DNA from 2 places in the Pseudonocardia sp. T1-2H genome. Region 1 is predicted to be linked to the other one. Evidence: riboswitches for the same ligand, from Rfam matches in the RefSeq annotation. Region 1 holds a riboswitch; the other holds the start of a gene.
The links. A riboswitch is a leader RNA that binds a small molecule or an ion and turns the genes downstream of it on or off. The one in region 1 is predicted to bind cobalamin.
Positions count from the first base shown of each region.

Region 2: it holds a riboswitch for cobalamin, as region 1 does, so the genes downstream of both, cobN (cobaltochelatase subunit CobN) here and WBK50_RS20015 (SAM-dependent methyltransferase) in region 1, are expected to answer to the same signal.

Region 1 is NZ_JBBPCL010000001.1:4,076,233-4,087,599, reverse strand. Features, by position in the region: gene WBK50_RS20045 (cobyric acid synthase) at 1-656, shown strand, start outside; partial or broken gene WBK50_RS20040 (putative cobaltochelatase) at 653-2,744, shown strand; gene cobO (cob(I)yrinic acid a,c-diamide adenosyltransferase) at 2,799-3,413, shown strand; partial or broken gene WBK50_RS20030 (cobyrinate a,c-diamide synthase) at 3,407-4,737, shown strand; gene WBK50_RS20025 (cobalamin biosynthesis protein) at 4,734-5,132, shown strand; gene cobA (uroporphyrinogen-III C-methyltransferase) at 5,428-6,639, shown strand; cobalamin riboswitch at 6,650-6,843, shown strand; gene WBK50_RS20015 (SAM-dependent methyltransferase) at 6,875-7,270, shown strand; gene cobT (nicotinate-nucleotide--dimethylbenzimidazole phosphoribosyltransferase) at 7,267-8,997, shown strand; gene WBK50_RS20005 (hypothetical protein) at 9,068-9,580, shown strand; gene WBK50_RS20000 (DNA polymerase IV) at 9,633-10,970, opposite strand; gene WBK50_RS19995 (DsbA family protein) at 11,031-11,367, opposite strand, start outside.
Region 2 is NZ_JBBPCL010000001.1:2,795,868-2,807,234, forward strand. Features, by position in the region: gene WBK50_RS13950 (apiosidase-like domain-containing protein) at 1-317, opposite strand, end outside; gene WBK50_RS13955 (haloacid dehalogenase type II) at 617-1,282, opposite strand; gene cbiE (precorrin-6y C5,15-methyltransferase (decarboxylating) subunit CbiE) at 1,381-2,637, shown strand; gene cobM (precorrin-4 C(11)-methyltransferase) at 2,634-3,374, shown strand; gene WBK50_RS13970 (cobalt-precorrin-6A reductase) at 3,436-4,197, shown strand; gene WBK50_RS13975 (precorrin-2 C(20)-methyltransferase) at 4,164-5,729, opposite strand; gene WBK50_RS13980 (precorrin-8X methylmutase) at 5,736-6,362, opposite strand; gene WBK50_RS13985 (hypothetical protein) at 6,359-7,036, opposite strand; gene WBK50_RS13990 (hypothetical protein) at 7,033-7,545, opposite strand; cobalamin riboswitch at 7,614-7,781, shown strand; gene cobN (cobaltochelatase subunit CobN) at 7,871-11,367, shown strand, end outside.

The DNA of each region.
Region 1 (11,367 bases):
CGTCGCGGCTGCTGGACACGGACGTGGTCGTGCTGCCCGGCTCGAAGGCGACAGTGAGCGACCTGGCGTGGCTGCGGTCGTCCGGGCTGGCGGACGGGGTGCTGGCGCACGCCGCGGCGGGGAAGCCGGTGCTCGGGATCTGCGGCGGGTACCAGATGCTTGGGCGACGGATCGTGGACCCGGCCGGCGTGGAGGTGCCGGGCGGGGCGGACGTGCCGGGGCTCGGGCTGCTGGACCTGGAGATCGCGTTCGACGGGGACAAGCACCTCGGGAACCCGACCGGAACGGCCCTCGGGCACCCCGTGCGCGGGTACGAGATCCACCACGGCCGGGTCGTACGTTCCGGGGACCCGTTCCTGCTGGACGGGGAGGGCTCGGACGCCGGTGTCGTGCTCGGCACGCACTGGCACGGGCTGCTGGAGAACGACGACTTCCGGCGGACCCTGCTGACCCGGCTCGCCGCGCAGGCGGGCCGGGACGGCTTCCGGGTCGCGCCGGCCACGTCCTTCGCACACGAGCGGGCGCGGCAGCTCGACCTGCTCGGCGACCTCGTCGAACAGCACCTCGACACGTCCTCACTTGAACATGTGATCCGACACGGTGCGGCTCCGGAGCTGCCGGTCGTGGCGTCCGGTCTGGCAGAGTCGCGCCCGTGAGTACGACCCCGCGGTTCCCCTTCTCGGCGGTCGTCGGCCACGACGACCTGCGCCTCGCCCTCGTCCTGAACGCCGTGCACCCCGGTGTCGGCGGCGTGCTGGTCCGGGGAGAAGGGCACCGCGAAGTCGACGGCGGTCCGTGCGCTCGCGGCGCTGCTGCCCGGCCTCGACGTGGTGCGGGGCTGCCGGTTCGGCTGCGACCCGGCCGATCCGGATCCGTCCTGCCCCGACGGTCCGCATCCCGCCGGCGCCCCCGGGGAGGCGCGTGCCGCGCGGCTCGTCGAGCTGCCCGTCGGCGCGACCGAGGACCGGCTCGTCGGCTCGCTGGACCTGGAACGGGCGCTGTCCGAGGGCGTCCGGGCCTACCAGCCGGGGCTGCTCGCGGACGCGCACCGCGGCGTGCTCTACGTCGACGAGGTCAACCTCCTGCACGACCACCTCGTCGACCTCCTGCTGGACGCGGCCGCGATGGGCCGCGCGAACGTCGAGCGGGACGGGGTGTCCGTCTCGCACGCGGCGCGGTTCCTGCTGGTCGGGACGATGAACCCGGAGGAGGGCGAGCTCCGGCCGCAGCTGCTGGACCGGTTCGGGCTGACCGTCGAGGTCCGGGCCGCGCGGGACGTCGAGACCCGCGTCGAGGTCGTCCGGCGGCGGATGGCGTTCGAGAACGACCCGGCCGGCTTCGCCGCGCGCTTCGCCGGCGACGAGGCCGGGACCGCGGCGCGGATCGCCGAGGCGCAGCAGCGGGTCGGTTCCGTGACGCTCGACGACCGGGAGCTCCGCCGGATCGCGTCGGTCTGCGCCCGCTTCGACGTCGACGGCATGCGGGCGGACCTGGTGATCGCGCGGGCCGCGGTCGCGCACGCCGCCTGGCGGGGTGCCCCGGCCGTCGAGGAGGAGGACGTGCGGGTCGCGGCCCGGCTCGCCCTTCCGCACCGCCGCCGCCGGGACCCGTTCGACGAGCCGGGGATCGACGAGAAGGACCTCGACGACGCCCTGCGGGACGCCGCGGAGGACCTGGACGACGGTGACGACGAGCCGGATCCCGAGCCCCCGGGCGGTGGCGCGGACCCGTCCGAGGGCGGCACGGACCTGGAAGCCGGGCCGGACCGGGACACCGGGCCGGACCGGGAGCCGTCGAACGGCGCGTCCGAGGCGACCCGGCCGCCCGCCTCGGACGGTTCGGCGTCCCCCGCCGACGCCCCGAGCGGCCCGTCCGGGGAGGAACGCCCGAGCGCCGACGGCCCCGGCACCGCGATGCCGATCGGCACCCCCGCGAGACTCAGCCGCGTCGCCGTGCGCCGGTTCGAGATCCCCGGCGTGGGCGCCGGTGCCCCCGGCCGCCGGTCCCGCGCGCGGACCGATGCGGGCCGGATCGTCCGCCCGTCCGGCGAGACGGCGCGCAAGGCCGCGGACCTGCACCTCGCCGCGACGATCGCCGCCGCGGCGCCGTCGCAACGCGCCCGCGGCCGAACCGGTCCGGGTCTGCTGCTGCAGCGCGCCGACCTGCGCGCCGCCCTGCGCGAGGGCCGCGAGGGGAACCTCGTGCTCTTCGTCGTGGACGCGTCCGGTTCGATGGCCGCGCGCAAGCGGATGTCCGCGGTGTCCGGCGCGGTGCTGGCGCTGCTGCGGGACGCCTACCAGCGGCGGGACAAGGTCGGGCTGGTGACGTTCCGGGCGTCCGGCGCCGAGCTCGTCCTCCCGCCGACGACCAGTGTCCCCACCGCGCAGGTCAGGATGGCCGGCGTCCGCACCGGGGGCCGCACCCCGCTCGCGGACGGGCTGCTGCTCGCCCGGCGCACCCTCGCGGTGGAGCGGATCCGGGACCCCCGGCGCCGCCCGCTCGTCGTCCTGCTGACCGACGGCCGCGCGACGGTCGCCGCCAGGCCGGGCAACGACCCCGTCGAGGACGCGTGCCGGGCCGCGGGCCTGCTCGCCGCGGACGGGACACACACGATCGTCGTCGACTGCGAGTCCGGCTTCGTCCGGCTCGGGCTCGCCGGGAAGGTCGCGCGGGCCGCGGGCACCCTCCCGCTCACCATCGACGACCTCACCGCGGAGTCCCTCACCGCCGCTGTGAGTGCCTAGCCTCGTTCTAGCGAGGCCAGGCACTCACGACCCCGACCGACCAGGGAGAACGTCATGCCTCAGGGCCAGGTGACCACCGTGCCGCAGGACGGCCTGACCACGCGTCAGCGCCGCAACCGCCCGCTCCTCGTCGTCCACACGGGCGCGATGAAGGGCAAGTCCACGGCCGCGTTCGGGCTCGCGCTGCGCGGCTGGAACCAGGGCTGGTCGATCGGGGTGTTCCAGTTCGTCAAGTCCGCGAAGTGGAAGGTCGGCGAGGAGGAGGCGTTCCGCGCGCTCGGCCGCGTCCACGAGCAGACCGGCGAGGGCGGCCCCGTCGAGTGGCACAAGATGGGTGCCGGCTGGAGCTGGTCGAAGAAGGCCGGCACCGAGGAGGACCACGCCGCCGCGGCCGTCGAGGGCTGGGCGGAGATCAGGCGGCGGATCGAGAACCAGGTCCACGAGGTCTACGTGCTCGACGAGTTCACCTACCCGATCAAGTGGGGGTGGATCGACGTGCACGAGGTCGTCGCGGTGCTGGACGCCCGCGAGGGCCGTCAGCACGTGATCATCACCGGGCGGGACGCCGCGCCCGAGCTGATCGAGGCCGCGGATCTGGTCATGGAGACGACGAAGATCAAGCACCCGATGGACGCCGGGCAGAAGGGCCAGCGGGGGATCGAGTGGTGAGAGCCGTGGTCATCGCCGCGCCGGCCTCCGGCTCGGGGAAGACCACCGTGGCCACCGGGCTGATGGCCGCCCTCGCCCGCCGCGGCACCGCCGTCGCGCCGTTCAAGATCGGGCCGGACTACATCGACCCCGGCTACCACACCCTCGCCGCCGGCCGCCCGGGGCGGAACCTCGATCCCGTGCTCGTCGGGGAGCAGCGGATCGGGCCGCTCGTCCGGCACGGCGCGCGCGGGGCGGAGATCGCGGTGATCGAGGGCGTCATGGGGCTCTTCGACGGCCGGGTCTCCGACGGCTACGGCTCGACGGCGCAGGTCGCGGCGATGGTCGGGGCGCCGGTGGTGCTGGTCGTGGACTGCAAGGGGCAGTCGCGCAGCGTCGCGGCGTTGCTGCACGGGTTCCGCTCGTTCGACCCGACCGTCCGGATCGCCGGGGTGGTGCTGAACCGGGTCGGGAGCGAGCGGCACGCCGAGGTCCTGCGTGCCGCCTGCGCCGAGGTCGGGCTCCCGGTCCTCGGCGTACTGCCCCGGCGCACGGAGCTGGCGGTCCCGTCCCGGCACCTGGGCCTCGTGACCGCCGCGGAGCACGGGGTCGCCGCGACGTCGGCGGTGGACGCGATGGCCGAGCTGGTGGCCGAGCACGTCGACCTCGACGCGGTGCTCGCGGTGGCCGAGCCGCTCCCGGGCGGCGAGGTGTGGTCACCGGGAACCGGTGAACCGCAGGGCCGCCGCCCGGTCGTGGCGATGGCCGGTGGGGCGGCGTTCAGCTTCGGGTACGCCGAGCACGTCGAGCTGCTGGACGCGGCGGGGGCCGACGTCGTCCTCGTCGATCCGCTGCGGGACGAGAAGCTCCCCGACGGCACGTCCGCGCTGGTCCTGCCCGGCGGGTTCCCGGAGGAGCACGTCGTCGCGCTCGGGGGAACGCCCCGCTGCGCACCGCGATCCGCGAGCTCGCCGCGACGGGCGCGCCGATCCACGCGGAGTGCGGCGGCCTGCTCTACCTGTGCCGGGACCTCGACGGCGTCGAGATGTGCGACGTCCTGCCGGCCTCCGCCGCGATGACCGGACGGCTGACGCTCGGCTACCGCGAGGCCGTCGCGCTCACCGGGTCCGCGCTGTTCGCGGCGGGCGAGCGGGTGAGCGGGCACGAGTTCCACCACTGCGCGGTCACGCCCCGCGCCGGCGAGCGGCCGGCCTGGGGCTGGCGGGGCGCCGAACCGGAGGGCTTCGTCCACGGCGGGGCCCACGCGTCGTTCCTGCACACGCATCCCGCCGGCAACCCCGGTGCCGTCGCGAGGTTCGTCGCCGCAGCTCAGGTGGGGTCGTGAGCGGCGATTCGCGTTCTAGCGCGAAACGCCGCGCACAGGTGGTGGGGATCGGGGCGCGGCGGGGGGTGAGCGCGGCGGCGGTGCGGGCGGTGCTGGAGCAGGTCGCGGGCGAGTACGGGCTGGATCTGCGGGACGCGCTGTTCGCGAGCGTCGAGGGCAAGGACGAGCCGGGGATCCGGGAGGCGATCGCGCCGGCGGTGCTGCGGCTGCACCCCGCGCCGCTCCTCGCCGCCTGCGTCGTGCCCTCGCCCAGCGGACGGGTCGAGGAGGCGGTCGGGACGCCCAGCGTCGCCGAGGCCGCCGCGCTGGTCACGGCCGGTGCCGGGGCCGTGCTGGTGGTGCCCAAGACGAGGGGCGACGGGGTGACGGTCGCCGTCGCGGTCGCCGGGCGATGATCGGCGCGAGGGACCGGTACCGGCCACCTGCGGCCGGAACCGGTCCGGCGTAGTGATCATGAGCGGGCGGGGCACGTCAGCGGGCTCACTCCTTCCGCTCCGCCGTTCGGGTTCCGGCCACCGGAGCAGCGCCGATAGAATCTCCCCAGTCGGCGCGGCGGAACCCGGTGCGACACCGGGACGGTCCCGCCACCGTGACCGGGCGCCCACCGAGGGGCGCATCCGGGAGTCGGACCCCCGCACCGGCGGAGACATCCCCCGCGAACCGGGCGTGGACACCCGGGAAGGACCTGATGTGAGCGAGCACGACCAGTACCTCGTCGGCCTCGACCTGGCCGGACGCCGCGTCGTCGTGGTCGGGGGTGGGCAGGTCGCGCAACGCCGCGTCACCCGGCTGATCGCGGCCGGCGCCGTCGTCGAGGTCGTGTCGCCCGAGGTCACCCCGGCGGTCGAGGGCATGGCGTCCGCCCGGGAGCTCACCTGGACCGAGCGCCGCTACGAGGTCGGGGACCTCGACGGCGCCTGGTACGTCGTCGCCTGCACGAACGACCCGACGGTGAACCTGGCCGTCGGCGCGGAGGCCGAGCGCAACCGGATCTTCTGCGTCCGCGCGGACGACGGGTCGAAGGGCACCGCCGTCACCCCCGCCACCGGCGAGTTCGACGGGCTGACCGTCGGCGTCCTCGCCCGCGGCCGGCACCGCCGCTCGTCCGTCGTGCGCACCGCGCTGGTCGAGGCGCTGCAGTCCGGGGTCGTGAACGACTCCGCGGACCCGGTGCTGCCCGGCGTCGCGCTGGTCGGCGGCGGCCCCGGCGACCCGGAGCTGATCACCGTCCGCGGCCGGCGGCTGCTGTCCCGCGCGGACGTCGTCGTCGCGGACCGGCTCGGCCCGCGGGACCTGCTCGACGAGCTGGGCCCGCACGTCGAGGTCATCGACGCCTCCAAGATCCCCTACGGCCGCGCGATGGCCCAGCAGCGGATCAACGAGCTGCTGGTCGAGCACGCCAGGGCCGGGAGGTTCGTCGTCCGGCTCAAGGGCGGGGACCCGTTCGTCTACGGCCGCGGCTTCGAGGAGGTCATCGCCTGCAGCGAGGCCGGGGTGCCCGTCACGGTCGTCCCCGGCATCACCAGCGCGTTCGCCGCGCCGGCCGTCGCCGGGATCCCGGTCAGCCACCGCGGCGTCGCGCACGAGATTGTCGTGGTGTCCGGGCACGTCGCCCCGGACGACCCGCGCAGCCTCGTGGACTGGCCCGCTCTCGGCCGGATGAAGGGCACGGTCGTGCTGATGATGGCGGTCGAGCGGATCGGGCTCTTCGCGGCGTCACTGGTGGAGCACGGGCGCCCCGCGGACACCCCGGTCGCGGTGATCCAGGACGGCACCACGCGCATCCAGCGGACGGTCCGGGCGACGCTCGCCACCGTGGCGCAGCAGGTCGCGGAGCACGAGATCAGCCCGCCCGCGATCGTGGTCATCGGGCCGGTGGCGGGGCTCACCGCGGGGGCCTGACGGCTTGACCCCGGGCCGTCCGCGTGATGGTCTCGACGCACGACGGCAGTGGAGGAACCCGGTGCGAGTCCGGGGCGGTCCCGCCACTGTCACCGGGGAGTGCGTCCCCACCTGCGTGGCCACTGCCGCAACACCGGCGGGAAGGCCGGGGACGAGACGCCGATCCGGGAGCCAGGACACTCCGGCCGTCGCACGGTGTCGACGGAGGAGGGCGCGGACCCTCGAGGAGGCCAGGATGACCGGCGACGGTCGGAACAATGCTGTGTTGGTGGTGCTGGGCGTCGGACCCGGGGAGCCCGAGTCGCTCGCCCCGGAGGCGGCGGACGTGCTGGCCGCGGCGGACGTCGTGTTCGTCCCGGCGGTGCCGGCGGAGTCGACGCTCTTCTTCTACACCGAGGCCTGGCGGGTCGAGCGTATTACCGGTCTCGCCGGGTCGGTGCCGGTGATCGAGGACTGGTTCCGCCTGAGCCCCGGCTCGACGGCCGTGCTCGCCGTCCCCGGCGACCCGGCGGACCATCCGGCGTTCACCGCGGTCGCGGACGGCCTGCGGGTCGCGGTCCCCGGGCTCACGGTCCGTACCGTCCCCGGGGTGTCCATCGTGCCCCCGCGCCTGACCCCGCTGCCCTGGTGACCGCCGACGTGCCGAACTTCTACGACGTCGTCAACGGCCGCCGCGACGTCCGCACCGGGTTCCTCCCCGACGAGCCGGTCGACGACGCGGCCCTGCACCGGGTGCTGCAGGCCGCGCACGCCGCCCCGAGCGTCGGCTTCTCCCAGCCCTGGGACTTCCTGCTCGTCCGGGACCGCGGCGTCCGCGAGCGGGTGCACGCCCTCGTCGCCGCCCAGCGCGACGCCTACGCCGCGTCGCTGCCCCGGGCCCGCGCCGAGGCGTTCCGCACGGTGAAGATCGAGGCGATCCTGGACACCCCGGTCAACGTCGTCGTCACCTGCGACCCGACGCGCGGCGGCCGGCACACCCTCGGCCGCTTCACCCAGCCGACGATGGGCCCGTACTCCGCGGCGCTCGCCGTGCAGAACCTGTGGCTCGCCGCGCGGGCCGAGGGCCTCGGGGTCGGCTGGGTCAGCTTCTTCGACGACGCCGGGCTCGGCGAGCTGCGCACGCTGCTCGGCATCCCGGCGCACCTCGACGTCATCGCGTACCTGTGCCTCGGGCACGTCCGCGAGTTCCCGGACGAGCCCGAGCTCGCGACGGCCGGCTGGGCGCGGCGCCGCCCGCTGGCCTGGGCGGTGCACTCGGAGCGCTTCGGGCACCGTGCGCTGCCCGGCGAGGAGCCGGTGGACCTGCTCGAGGAGACGGTCGCCGCGATCCGGCCGCCGGACGCCGAGGCGCGCGCGGCGGCCCGGGACCGACTGGACCGGATGACCAAGCCGCGCGGCTCGCTCGGCAGGGTCGAGGACCTGGCCGTCGACCTCGCGGGGATCGCGGGCAGCTGCCCGCCGCCCGTTCCGGAGCCCGCGGCCGTCGCCGTGTTCGCCGGGGACCACGGCGTCCACGCCCAGGGCGTCACGCCGTGGCCACAGGAGGTCACCGGGCAGATGGTGGCGAACTTCCTGGCCGGCGGGGCCGTCGTGAACGCGTTCGCGCGGCAGCTCGGGGCCGAGGTCTGCGTCGTCGACGTCGGGGTGGCCGCGGACCTGGACCCCGTGCCCGGCCTGCTGCCGCGCAAGGTCGCCCGGGGCACCGCGGACATGACGGCAGGCCCGGCGCTGACCCGCGAGCAGGCGCGACAGGCCGTCGAGGCCGGCATCGAGACCGCCCGGGACCTCGTCGCCGCGGGCAACCGCTGCCTCGTCACCGGGGACATGGGCATCGCGAACACCACCGCCGCGGCCGCGCTGATCTGCACGGTCACCGGCGCCGATCCCGCCGAGGCGACCGGCCGCGGCACCGGGATCGACGACGAGACGCTCACCCGCAAGACCGACGTCGTGCGCCGGGCCCTGGAACGACACGGCCCGGACCCCACCGACGGGATGGGGCTGCTCGCCGCGTTCGGTGGGCTCGAGCACGCGGGCCTCGCCGGGCTGATCCTGGGCGGCGCGGCGCTGCGGGTCCCGGTGATCCTCGACGGCGTCAACGCCGGCGCGGCGGCACTCGTCGCCTCGGTCCTCGCGCCGCACTCGATCGGCTACTGTGTCGCCGGTCACAGGTCTGCCGAGCCCGGCCACCGGCTCGCCACCGCGCACCTCGGGCTCACCCCGCTGCTCGACCTCGGGATGCGCCTGGGCGAGGGCACGGGCGCCCTGCTCGCGCTGCCCGTCGTGCAGGGCGCGGCGCGGGCGCTCGCGGACGTCGCGACCTTCGACGCGGCGGGCGTCGCGGACAAGGACGCCTGACCTCCCATACCGCCCGGTAACATCTCACCTCGGACGTTCGAGAACCTCTCGAAGGCGAGGGAGATCGGTCATGAACGGTGTGGTGCTCGAGCGCCTGCTGGCCCGGGGGCCGGTGCTCGGTGCGGGTGAGGCCGCGGTCGTGCTGCGTGCGGTCGGGCGGGATCTGCTGGCGCGGCAGGCGGACGGCACGGTGCACGGTGCCGTCGGGCCCGCGGCGGTCGTGATCGGCTGCGACGGCCGGGTCTGGCTGCGGGAGCCCTCCCTGCTGCCCTCGTCGGTCCCTGGCGAGACCGCGGACCTGCAGGGCTTCGTCCGGCTCGCGCGGACCCTCGCCACCGCCTGGTGCGCCGGGGACCGGGCCCGGGCCGAGCTGCTCGAACGCTGCGGCGCGATCGCCTCGGCCTCGGGCGTGGCGCTCGCGCTCACGACGCTGCGGGTGGGGGCACCCTGGTGCGACGGCTCGCGGCTCGCCGCCGTGGCCGCGGAGATCACCGGGCCCACACCGGCGATCCCGCTGCCCGTTCCGCGGAGCACCGAGGCCGTGCCGGCGGGGGAACGGCTCGACGGACGCCTCTCCGCCTGAGCCTCGCCGGTCCGGGCGCCGCCGCGGTTTGCGGCCGGTCGGGCCGACGAGCTCAGTCCGTCCGCCAGCTCGCGTGCGGGTCCGCCCGGCTCAGCGCGGGATCGTCCGACGCGAACGTCCGGGCCGGCCCCGGCCCCGTGGCCCGCGTCTCGAACCGGACGGTGACCCGGCCGTGCCCGGCGCCCTGCACCCAGCCGTGCCCGTACTCGGCGTGCGCCACGTCGTCGCCCGCCCGCCAGGGCGCGTCCGGATCCGGCGGGGCGTGCCGCCCGCCGGGCGCCACCCCGGGCTCGTCGACGGTCACCGGCACGTCCCCGGCCTCGTCCGGGTCGTTCACCGGCGGCCCCTCGAACGCCGGGAGCGCCTCGAACAGCGTCGGCGGGGGAGTCTCGCCCAGCCCGGACAGCGACACCCCGACCAGCCGGACACCGCCCTCGGGCACCGCGGCCTCGGCCAGCCGCTGCGCGACGGCGGTGAGCGCGCCCAGGTCCGTGCTGGCGTAGGCCGTGGTCTCCGAGCGGCTGGCGGTGGTGAAGTCCGCGTTGCGGGCCTTCACCGTGACCGTGCGCGCCGCCCGCCCGTCGACGACCAGCCTGCGGTGCGCCGCCGCCGTCATCCGGGCGACATGGTGCAGGACGTCGCGCATCGCCGTCAGGTCGTGCTCGAAGGTGGTCTCCGCGCTGATCTGCTTGGCGGCGCCGCGCGGCGCGACCGGCCGCTCGTCGATCCCGCGGGCGAGCCGGTGCAGCTCGGTGCCCACCGCGGAGCCGAGCACGCCCGTGACCTCGCGCAGGTCCATCGCCGCGAGGCCACCGATCGTCTCGACGCCGACCTTGCGCAGCGACGCCTCGGCCACCGGCCCGATGCCCCAGAGTGACCGCACCGGCAGCGGGTCGAGCACCGCGCGTTCCTCCTCGGCCGCGACGACCCGCAGCCCGTCCGGCTTCGCCAGCTCGGACGCGATCTTGGCGACCTGCTTGCCCGAGCCCGCCCCGACGGACGCGGGCAGCCCGGTCCGCTCGCGCACCGCCGCCCGCAGCGCCGTGCCGAACTCGCGCACCTCCGCCGGTGAGGCCCCGACCAGGGCGGGAGGCTCCAGGAACGCCTCGTCCAGGGACACCGGCTCGAGCACCGGGGCGGCCTCGCCGAGGACGGCCATGACCTCGCCGGAGATCGTCTTGTAGAGCTCGAACCGGGACGGGAGGACGGTGGCGTGCGGGCAGCGCCGCCGGGCCTGGCCCATCGGCATCGCCGAGCGCACCCCGAACACCCGCGCCTGGTAGCTCGCTCCGGCGACGACGCCGCGCCCGCCGGTGCCGCCGACGAGGACGGGCCGCTCCGCGAGCGTCGGGCGGGTCAGCTGCTCGACCGACGCGAAGAACGCGTCCATGTCGAGATGCAACACCCACCGCACGGACCCATTCTTCACCGGGGGACCGACAGTCCGGGTTCAGGAGGTGAGCGCGTCCAGCAGGGCGTCGACGGAGACGGGGCCGCGGTACTGCTCGCCGTTGACGAACAGGGTGGGCGTCCCGCGCACGCCGCTGCGCACGCCCGAGTTGAAGTCCGCCTCCACCCGGTCCTCGAAGTTCTGGCTGGCGGGCCAGATCGCCTTGTCCGGGTTGTCCATCCCGATCGCCTCGGCATGCTCGCGCAGGTCCCGCTGGGTCAGCCGGGGCGGGCCCGGGGCGTAGAGGCGGGCGTGCATCGGCCAGAAGCGCCCGTAGACCGACGCCGCCTCGGCCGCGCACGCCGCCGCGAGGGAGTGCGGATGCAGCTCGAACAGC
Region 2 (11,367 bases), 1.3 Mb from region 1:
CCCCCGGCCTGCGGGAAGATCGCGACGGCCTGGATCACGGTGTAGCCCTGGGCCGCGCGGGTGTCGAGGTAGGTGAGGACCTCGTCGCGGTCGAGGTTCAACGGCAGGGACCACGCGGTGTCACCCAGCCAGAAGAACGGCGCGCCGGACGCGTCGGCGAGGAACCGGCCCTGCACGTGCAGCGGGCCGACGTTCCCGGGCGCCGTCGCGGCGGGCGGGCCGGTCGGGGGCTCCTGCGCGGGCACGGCCGCGCCGCAGGCGGCCGCCGTCGCGAGCACGCTGCCGAGGAGGACGAGCGTACGGGCGGCCCTGTTCACGCGTCTTCCGATCTCTCGTCCGATTCGTCCTGTCCGGGTCGAGCGTGCGTGCCGGAAGATCACCGCACAAGGAGCGACACGGCGGTGCCCCCGGACCGGGTGACACACGAACGGGGAGCGGGGCGGGGGTGTCATGGTGTGCGGAGCGTGGCACGCGGCGCCCCGGGAGGCACATCCTTCACAGCGTCCACTCAGGCAACCACCCGGTCACCGGACCGGGCGACGGGCGCGGCGCCGGCGCCGGCTGTGGGGGTGACCGCCGCCGCCCACGCGCCGTGCGCTCACGGTGGGTGACGCGCTCAGCCCAGCCGCGCGGCCAGGTCCACCAGGGACCGCACGGTGTGGTCCGGCGCACGGACGTGCCCCGGGTACGGCAGCCCTTCCCGGTCGACCCAGGCGGTGGCCAGGCCCGCCCGCGCAGCGCCGTGCAGGTCCCAGGGGTGCACGGCGACCATCAGCAGGTCGCCCGGCTCGGCCTCGCAGACCCGCGCCGCGTAGGCGTAGGCGCCGGGGGCGGGCTTCCAGATTCCCGCGTCGTCGACGGACAGGACGTGGTCGAAGTGCCCGCGCAGCCCGGCGTCGCCCAGCAGCTTCTCCGCGACGGGCACCCCCCCGTTGCTCAACGTCACCAGCCGCAACCCGGCGGTCCTGAGCTGCCGGACCCCGTCGGCGACGTCCGGGTGCAGGGGCAGCGCGAGGAAGCCGTCGAGGACGTGCCGGACCGCGGCGTCGAGGTCCCGGTCGATCTCCACCCCGGTCAGGAGGGTCCGGGCGACCTCGGCAGCGACCGTCGCGAACGGCTGCGAGTCCCCGCTCGCGGCGAGGCCGATGCCCTCCCGGAGGGTCGAGGCGAACCAGAGCGGGGCGAGGTGGGCGGGGGCGCCGAGGTCGGTGAAGCGGCCGGCCATCGGGCGCATGTCGGAGAGCGTCTCGTTGACGTCGAACACGACGGTGTGCACTGCCATGGGGTGATCGTCGCAGCGGGGCGACGGTGACGCACGACGCCCGACCCGGGCGCCGCGGTCACGTAGGGTTTCCGGGGTTTCGTCGAGAGGTGGAGCACGTGGGCGAGAGTCCGGTCAGGGACACGTTCGTGCAGCGGCAGGGCGCGCGACCGGCGGTCACGGTCGTCGGGATCGGGGCCGACGGGTGGAACGGCCTCGGCGGGTCCGCGCAGGACGCGCTCGCGTCCGCCGAGGTGATCCTCGGCGGGCCGCGGCAGCTGGAGCTGGTCTCCGGGCAGGTCGAGGCGGAGCTGGTGCCGTGGCCGTCGCCGCTGGTCCCGGCCCTGCCCGGGCTGCTGGAGCGCTACTCGGGGCAGCGGCTGTGCGCGCTCGCCTCCGGGGACCCCATGTTCTTCGGCCTCGGCGCCACCCTCGCCCGCACCATCGGGTCCTCGCGGATGCACGTGATCGCGCACCCGTCGTCGGTCACGCTGGCCTGCGCCCGGCTGGGCTGGCCCGCCGAGGACGTCGAGGTGGTCAGCGTCGTCGGCCGGCCGCTGGAGCGGGTGCGCCGTGCGGTTGCCCCCGGTCGCCGGCTGCTCGTGCTCAGCGCGGGCGCGCAGTCCCCGCGGGCGCTCGCCCGCCAGCTCACCGCCGACGGCTACGGCCCCAGCGCCCTGACCGTGCTGGAGCAGCTCGGCGGGCGCAGCGAGCGGATCGAGACCGGTACCGCCGCGACCTGGGCGCACGTGCCGGGGGACGCGCTGAACGTCGTCGCGGTCGAGTGCGAGGCGACCCCGGACGCGACCGTGCTCGGCGAGGTCCCGGGCCTGCCGGACGACGCCTACCTGCACGACGGCCAGCTCACCAAGCGGGAGGTCCGAGCCGTGACGCTCGCGCATCTCGCCCCGCGCCCGGACGAGCTGCTCTGGGACGTCGGCGGGGGCGCCGGGAGCATCGCGATCGAGTGGATGCGCGCGCACCGCACGTGCCGGGCGATCGCGATCGAGTCCAACCCCGGGCGGGCCGCCGGGATCGCCGCGAACGCGGACGCGCTGGGCGTGCCCGCGCTGGAGGTCGTCACCGGCCGGGCACCGGATGCGCTGGCCGGGCTGCCCACCCCGGACGTCGTGTTCATCGGCGGCGGCGTGACCCGCGACGGCGTGTTCGACGCCTGCTGGGCCGCGCTGCCCTCCGGCGGCCGGCTCGTCGCCAACGCGGTGACCGTGGAGGCCGAGACGGTGCTCACCTCGGGCCAGGCGCGGTTCGGCGGTGCGCTGGTGCGGGTGCAGGTGTCCCGCGCCGAGCCGGTCGGCGGGTTCCTGGGTTGGCGACCGAGCATGCCCGTCACGATCTGGAGCGCAGTCAAGCCATGACCGTCCACTTCATCGGCGCAGGTCCGGGCGCCGTCGACCTCCTGACGATCCGCGCCCGGGACCTCATCGCCGCCTCGCCCGTCTGCCTCTACGCGGGCTCGCTCGTGCCGCCGGAGATGCTGGAGATCTGCCCGCCGGACGCCCGGACGGTCGACACCGCGCTCATGACGCTCGGCGAGATCGTCGAGGAGATGGAGCGGGCGCACGCCCACGGGCTCGACGTCGCGCGGCTCGCCTCCGGCGACCCGTCCGTCTTCTCGGCGATGGCCGAGCAGATGCGCCGTCTCGACGCCGCGGGCGTGCCCTACGACGTCTGTCCCGGGGTCCCGGCCTACGCCGCCGCGGCCGCCGCGCTGCGCCGCGAGCTGACCGTCCCGACCGTCGCGCAGACCGTCACCCTCACCCGGATCGCCGCCCGGGCGACCCCGATGCCGGAGGGCGAGTCCCTGGCGGCGCTGGGCACGGCCGGGGGCACGCTCGTGCTGCACCTGGCGGTCCACCGGATCGACGAGCTGGTCAAGGAGCTCGTCCCGACCTACGGGACGGACTGCCCCGCGGCCGTCGTCGCGTACGCGTCGCGCGAGCACGAGATCGTCCTGCGCGGGCGGCTCGACGACATCGCGCACGCGGTGCACGACGCCGGCATCGAGCGGACCGCCGTCGTGATCGTCGGGCCCGCGCTGGCGGCGGAGCAGTTCCCGGACAGCCACCTCTACTCCGACACCCGATGCCGCTGACCTGTGCGCGCGCAGCCTCGCCGGAACCGGTCTGCGTCCGCACGAACCCGGCTGACCTGCGATGACGGGCCCACGGGTCCTCGTCCTGGGCGGGACCTCCGACGCCCGTGGGCTCGCGACGCTGCTGGACGGGCGGGCACGGGTCACGTCGTCGCTGGCCGGGCGCGTGCGCGAGCCGGTGCTGCCGCCGGGGGAGGTGCGGATCGGCGGGTTCGGCGGCGTGCCGGGCCTGATCGAGTACCTGCGGGAGTCCGGGACCGACGTGATCGTCGACGCGACCCACCCCTTCGCGGCGCAGATGACCGCACACGCGGCGGCGGCGTCCCGCGCGACGGGGATCCCACTGGTCCTGCTGCGCCGCCCCGGGTGGGCGGTGGATCCGGGCTGGACGTGCGTGCCCTCCCTGGCTGCGGCGGCGGCGGTCCTCCCGGGGCTCGGGCGCCGGATCTTCCTCACCACCGGTCGTCAGGACCTGGCGACCTTCGCGGGCCTCGACGACCTCTGGTTCCTCGTCCGCTCCGTCGACCCGCCGTCCGGCCCGACACCGCGGCGCATGTACGCCGTCCTCGACCGCGGCCCGTTCACCGTCGAGGGCGAGCTGGCCCTGATGCGGGAGCACGCGATCGACGTCCTGGTGACGAAGGACAGCGGCGGCGCCATGACCGCCGCGAAACTCGAGGCGGCCCGCGCCCTGGATCTCCCGGTCGTGATCGTCAGCCGGCCGCCGCTCCCACCCGGCTTCGTGCACGTCCGAACCCCCGGTGAGTGCGTAGCCCTTCTAGAACGGGGCTACGCGCTCACGACCCCGCCCGAGCTGGGATAACTGCGCGGGGTGAAGACGGTCGTGCGGCCGTTGCGGATGACCACCCGGGTCGTGGACGAGCCGATGATCAGCAGGGTGCGCATGTCGACCTGCTCCGGGTCCAGGTCCGCCAGTGTGGTGACGGTGATCCGCTCGCCGGCCCCCCCGACGTCCCGGCCGAGGACCACCGGGGTCTGCGGGGCGCGGTGCTCCAGCAGGACGTCGCGGGCCGCGCCGACCTGCCACGGGCGGGCCTTCGAGCGCGGGTTGTAGATCGCGATCGCGAGGTCCGCCTTCGCTGCCGCGGCCAGCCGGGCCGCCACGACGTCCCAGGGCTTGAGCCGGTCGGACAGCGAGATCATCGCGTAGTCGTGCCCCAGCGGGGCCCCGACGGCCGCGGCGACGGCCTGGGCCGCGGTCAGCCCGGGCAGCACCCGCACCGGGACGCCCAGGTACTTCTCCCCCGACGCCACCTCGAGCACCGCGGTCGCCATCGCGAAGACGCCCGGGTCGCCGGCGCTCACGACGGCCACCGACCGGCCCGACGCGGCCAGGTCCAGCGCGTGCGCGGCCCGCTCGGCCTCGACGCGGTTGTCGCTGGCGTGCCGGGTCTGCCGGGGGTTCGGCGGGACGCGATCGAGGTAGGGCCCGTACCCGACGAGATCGTCCGCGGCGGCGAGGGCGGCCGCCACCTGCGGGGTCAGCCAGTCCCGGCCCGCGGGACCGGTGCCGACCACGACGACCTCGCCGGTCCCCGCGCGCGGCTGCTGCACCACCTGCTCACCGACGCGCGGCTGCTCGGACACCTCGTCCGGGACCGAGGAGGCGACCTCGCCCGGCAGCACCGCGAGCGAGAAGTAGGGAACCGACCCGGGGTCGACGTCGGCCAGCCGCCCGGTGCGCTGCCCGTCCATCGTGGCGCGCTCGACGAACCAGGCGTCGTCGAGCTTCCCGGCGTCGGCGAAGGCGCCGCGGACGTTGCCGAAGGTGCGGCCGAGCTTCATGACGGCCGCGGAGTCCGTCTGCGCCAGGCGCCGCGCCAGCTCCTCGCGCGGCAGCGTCCCCGGCAGGATCGTGAGCACCTCGTCCCGCTCCACCAGCGGCTGGCCGAGCGCGGCCGCGGCGGCGCTCACCGAGGTGACCCCCGGGACCACCTCGGCGTGGAAGCGCCCGGCGAGCCGCTTGTGCATGTGCATGTAGGAGCCGTAGAAGAGCGGGTCCCCCTCGGCGAGGAGCACGACGTCCCGGCCCGCCTGCAGGTGTGCCGCGAGGCGTTCGGCGGCCTCGGCGTAGAACTCGTCGATCGCGCCCTGGTAGCCGCCGGGGTGGTCAGTGGTCTCCGTGGTGACCGGGTAGACCAGCGCCTCCTCGATCTGGCCCCCCCGCAGATGCGGCTCGGCGATCCGACGCGCGATCGAGCGGCCGTGCCGCGCGGAGTGGTAGGCGACGACGTCGGCGGCGCCGATCAGCCGGGCAGCCTTGATCGTGACGAGTTCGGGATCGCCGGGGCCGAGGCCCACCCCGTACAGGGTTCCGGGGCGCGGTACTGACATCTCTGGCTACTCCTGCTCGCTGGCCAGCGCGTTCAGCGCGGCGGCGGTGATCGCGGAACCGCCGCGACGGCCGTGCACGACGAGGAACTCCAGGTCGGTGCGCTCGGACAGGGCCTGCTTGGACTCCGCGGCGCCGATGAAGCCGACCGGGATGCCGAGGACCGCGGCGGGCCGGGGCGCGCCGGCGTCGATCATGTCGAGCAGGTGGAACAGGGCCGTCGGCGCGTTCCCGACGGCGACGACGGCGCCGTCGAGCTTGTCCCGCCACAGCTCCAGCGCGGCGGCCGAACGGGTGGTCCCGAGGTCGCGCGCGAGGTCCGGGACCCGGGGATCGCGCAGCGTGCAGAGCACCTCGTTGTCGCACGGCAGCCGGGCCCGGGTGACGCCGGAGGCGACCATCATCGCGTCGCAGAGGATCGGGGCACCGTTGCGCAGTGCCTCGCGCGCCTGCCCGACGACGTCCGCCGAGTAGCCGATGTCCGCGGGGAGATCGACCTGCCCGCACGCGTGGATCATGCGGACGGCCAGGTACGCGACGTCCGGGGGCAGGCCCGTCAGGTCCGCCTCCGCCCGGATCGTGGCGAAGGAACGGCGATAGATCTCGGCGCCGTCGCGGAGGTAGTCGGTGCTCATGGCTGAGTCCTTGCGAGTGCGGTGAGGAGGTCCGGCACGGGTGTGCCGTCGATCGCGTAGCGGCCGTCGGGCCGGGCGACGACGTCGGTGTGCGGTCCGTGCGGCGCGCCGCAGCGTCGCTCGCAGCCGACCACGTGGGCGGTCGTCGTGACCCCCAGCTCGAGGAGCGCTCGGGCGTCCGCCCGGACGTCGGCGTGGGCCTTCGCGCAGCCCGGACGCCCGGCGCAGGCGCTGACGCCGAGGGCGGGGTGGTCGGGGTCGACGACGAGACCGCCGGCGCGCAGGGCGTCGCGGGCGCCCGGCGCGGGGGAGGGGAGGACGATCGTGCGCCACGGGGTGACGATCGCGGGGTCGCTCGTGTCCGCGAGCGCGCGGAGCTGCCCGGCGGACAGCTCCCCGAGCACGGGTGCGACGCCCAGCGCGCGCTCGCCGATCGGCCCGACAGGCGCAGCGTGATCACGATCCGGGGAGCCGGCCCGCCCCGGGACGTCGCTGCCGCTCCCGGCATCGTGATCTTCGTCAAGCGCGGCGGCGATCCGTCCCGGGGCATCGGCAAGCTCCCGGACGCGCCAGGCCTGAACCTCGTCCGCGGCGCGCAGCGTGAGAAACACCTCAGCGGCGGTGAGCAGCAGCCCGGGCGCGTCCTGCCGGCTGGCCCTCACGTCCGTCGTCACCCCCGCGACCTGCAGGAACCCTTCCGACGGATCCGTGGCGACCCAGCACAGGTCCGGCTCCTCCGCCGCCACGTCCCCCGCCCGTCGTCGAAGGCGAAGAGGATCCGGCCCGGCAGCGAGGCGAGGCCCGGACGTGTGCACAGGCCCTCGTCGAAGGCGGAGGCGAGCCCCCGAACGTCCGCCAGACCGCCGTGCAGACCGCTCAGCGGAGAGGCCAGGACGTTCCGCACGCGCTCGTGCGAGGGGGCGGGGACGAGACCGGCGTCGACCAACCGGGAGACCAGCCGCGGATCGTCCCGGTCGAGGCCCCTGAGCTGCAGGTTCCCCCGCGACGTCAGGTGCGCCGCGCCGTCGCCGAGATCCTCCGCGCAGGAGGCCAGCACCCGGAGCTGGGCCGCCGTCACGACCCCGCCCGGCAGCCGGACGCGGGCGAGCGCGCCGTCGGCCGCGTCGTGCGGCGCGAGGACGCCGGGACAGGCGTCGGCGCGGGTCCGGACCGGGAGGGGCACGGGGTCACTGTAAACACGCCCCGTCGGCTTGACGCGCGGTCAGCTCGTTGCGGACAGTGGTCTGCGACAACCACATAGGGCGCGTGGGTCCAGGAAGCCGGTGCGAGTCCGGCGCGGTCCCGCCACTGTCACCGGGGAGCGAACCCCGCCACACGCCACTGGTCCGCGAGGGTCGGGAAGGCCGGGGCGAGCACCGATCCGGGAGCCAGGACACTGCCCCACGCACCTGTGCGCGCCCGCGCGCACGACCGTTCTGACCTGGGACGAGGATCCCGAGGAAGGCTGTAGCTGTGACGTGCTGTGCCGCGCGCCGGGAGTGCTCCCGGTGATCCTGCTCCTCTCGACGTCCGACACGGACCTGCTCTCGGCCCGCGCCTCGGACGCGGACTACCGGCTCGCCAACCCCAACCGCGTGCTGCTCGACGAGCTCCCGGCCATGGCGGCCGAGGCGGACGTCGTGGTCGTCCGGGTGCTCGGCGGCTACCGGTACTGGGAGGAGGGGCTGGACGTCCTGCGCCGCTCCGACACCCCGCTCGTCGCGCTCGGCGGCGAGATGGCGCCGGACGCCGAGATGATGGCGCTGTCGTCGGTCCCCGCGGGCGTCGCGGCGGAAGCGCACACCTACCTCGCGCAGGGCGGCACGGACAACCTCGCACAGCTGCACGCGTTCCTCAGCGACACCGTCCTGCTCACCGGTGAGGGCTTCGCGCCGCCGGTCGCGCTGCCGGAGTGGGGGGTCCTCGAGCGGCCCGCCGCCGAGATCGACGGGCCGACCGTCGCGGTGCTCTTCTACCGTGCCCAGCAGATCGCCGGGAACACCGCCTACATCGAGGCGCTCTGCCGGGCGATCGAAGCCAAGGGAGCGCGGCCGCTCCCGATCTTCTGCGCGTCGCTGCGGCAGGCCCCGGCCGCGCTGCTGGACACGCTCCGGGACGCCGACGCCATGATCGTCACGGTGCTCGCGGCGGGCGGCACCAAGCCCGCCTCGGCGCAGGCCGGCGGCGAGGACGAGGAGTGGGACGTCGCCGAGCTCGCCGCGCTCGACGTCCCGATCCTGCAGGGTCTGTGCCTCACCTCCAGCCGCGCCACCTGGGAGGACAACGACGACGGGCTGTCTCCGCTGGACGTCGCCACGCAGGTCGCGGTCCCGGAGTTCGACGGCCGGCTGATCACCGTCCCGTTCTCGTTCAAGGAGATCGACGCGGACGGGCTCAGCGTCTACGTGCCCGATCACGAGCGCGCGCTCCGGGTCGCCGGGATCGCCGTGCGGCACGCGCTGCTGCGGCGCATCCCGAACGCGGACAAGAAGATCGTGCTGATGCTGAGCGCGTACCCGACCAAGCATGCGCGCATCGGCAACGCCGTCGGGCTGGACACGCCGGCCAGCACCGTCGCCCTGCTGAAGGCCATGGACGAGGCGGGCTACGACGTCGGCGAGTTCCCGGGCGTCACGGCGCAGGACGGCGACGCGCTGATCCACGCGCTCATCGAGGCGGGCGGGCAGGACCCGGACTGGCTCACCGAGGAGAAGCTCGCGGGCAACCCGATCCGCATCTCCGCGGTGCAGTACCGGCGCTGGTTCGACACCCTGCCCGAGGATTTGCGCGCGGGCGTCGAGGAGCACTGGGGACCCGCGCCCGGCGAGCTCTACGTGCAGGACGGGGACATCGTCGTGGCGGCGCTCCGTTCGGGGAACGTCACGCTGATCGTGCAGCCGCCGCGCGGGTTCGGCGAGAACCCGGTCGCGATCTACCACGACCCGGACCTGCCGCCGTCGCACCACTACCTGGCGGCCTACCGCTGGCTCGCCGCGCCGGTGAGCGACGGGGGGTTCGGCGCCGACGCCGTCGTGCACATCGGCAAGCACGGCAACCTCGAGTGGCTGCCCGGCAAGACGCTCGGGATGAGCGCCTCCTGCGGCACCGACGCCGCGCTCGGCGACCTGCCCCTGATCTACCCCTTCCTGGTCAACGACCCGGGCGAGGGCACGCAGGCCAAGCGCCGGGCGCACGCCACGCTCGTCGACCACCTGATCCCGCCGATGGCCCGCGCCGAGACCTACGGGGACATCTCCCGCCTCGAGCAGCTCCTCGACGAGCACGCGAACATCTCCGCGCTGGACCCGGGCAAGCTGCCGGCGATCCGCCAGCAGATCTGGACGCTGATGCAGGCGGCCAAGCTGGACCACGACCTCGGGCTGTCCGAGCGCCCGCACGAGGCCGAGTTCGACGACTTCCTGTTACACGTCGACGGCTGGCTGTGCGAGATCAAGGACGTCCAGATCCGCGACGGTCTGCACGTCCTCGGGCTCGCGCCGACCGGGGACACCCGGGTGGACCTCGTCCTCGCGATGCTGCGGGCCCGGCAGATGTGGGGCGGCGAGCAGAACGTGCCCGGCCTGCGCGAGGCGCTCGGGCTCGTCGAGGACGGGAGCGAGCAGAAGGCCAGGGTCGACGAGGTGGAGGCCCTCGCACACGCCCTCGTCGCGGACATGGAGGCTGCCGCCTGGGATGCCGGCGCCGCGCCGGGGATCGTCGCGTCCCGACTCGCGCGGGCCCAGACCGCGACTCGCGCGGGCCGTGACCCCGACTCGCGCGGTCTCACACCCCGACTCGCGGGGTCGCAGATCGCGACTCGCGGGGATGGCGCCGAGACCCCCGCGAGTCGGGGTCTCGCGCCGCCCGAGTCGGGGTCTGTGGCCGGGTCCGGCGTCGCCGAAACGGTGGAGACGATCCTGCGGTTCGCCGCCGACGAGGTGATCCCGCGGCTCGCGGAGACCTCGCAGGAGATCGCGCGGGTGCTGCACGCGCTGAACGGCGGGTTCATCCCGGCCGGTCCCTCCGGCTCACCGCTGCGCGGGCTGATCAACGTGCTCCCGACCGGCCGGAACTTCTACTCCGTCGACCCGAAGGCCGTCCCGTCGAAGCTCGCCTGGGAGACCGGGCTGGCGATGGCGGAGTCGCTGGTCGAGCGGTACCGCAGCGACCACGACGGGGAGTACCCGCGCTCCGTCGGCCTGTCCGTCTGGGGCACCAGCGCGATGCGGACGAGCGGCGACGACGTCGCGGAGGTCTTCGCGCTGCTCGGCGTCCGGCCGGTCTGGGACGAGGCCAGCCGCCGGGTCACCCGGCTCGAGGTGATCGACCTCGACGAGCTGGGCCGCCCGCGCATCGACGTCACGGTCCGCATCTCCGGTTTCTTCCGGGACGCGTTCCCGCACGTCCTGGCCCTGCTCGACGACGCGGTGCAGCTCGTCGCGAACCTCGACGAGACCGCCGAGCAGAACTTCGTGAAGGCCCACGTCACGCTCGACGAGCAGCGCACCGGCGACCGGCGGCGCGCCACCACGCGGATCTTCGGCTCCAAGCCGGGGACCTACGGGGCGGGCCTGCTCCAGCTCGTCGACTCCCGGAGCTGGCGCGACGATGCCGACCTCGCCGAGGTCTACACGACCTGGGGCGGCTACGCCTACGGCCGTGGGCTCGACGGCGCGCCCGCCCGCGACGACATGGAGACCGCCTACCGGCGGATCACGGTGGCGGCGAAGAACACCGACACCCGCGAGCACGACATCGCGGACTCCGACGACTACTACCAGTACCACGGCGGCATGATCGCCACGGTCCGCGCGCTCACCGGCTCTGCGCCCGAGGCGTACGTCGGGGACTCGACCCGGCCCGAGGCGGTCCGGACCCGGACGCTGCACGAGGAGACCGCGCGCGTCTTCCGGGCGCGGGTGGTGAACCCGCGCTGGATCGAGGCGATGCGCCGCCACGGGTACAAGGGCGCCTTCGAGATGGCCGCGACGGTGGACTACCTGTT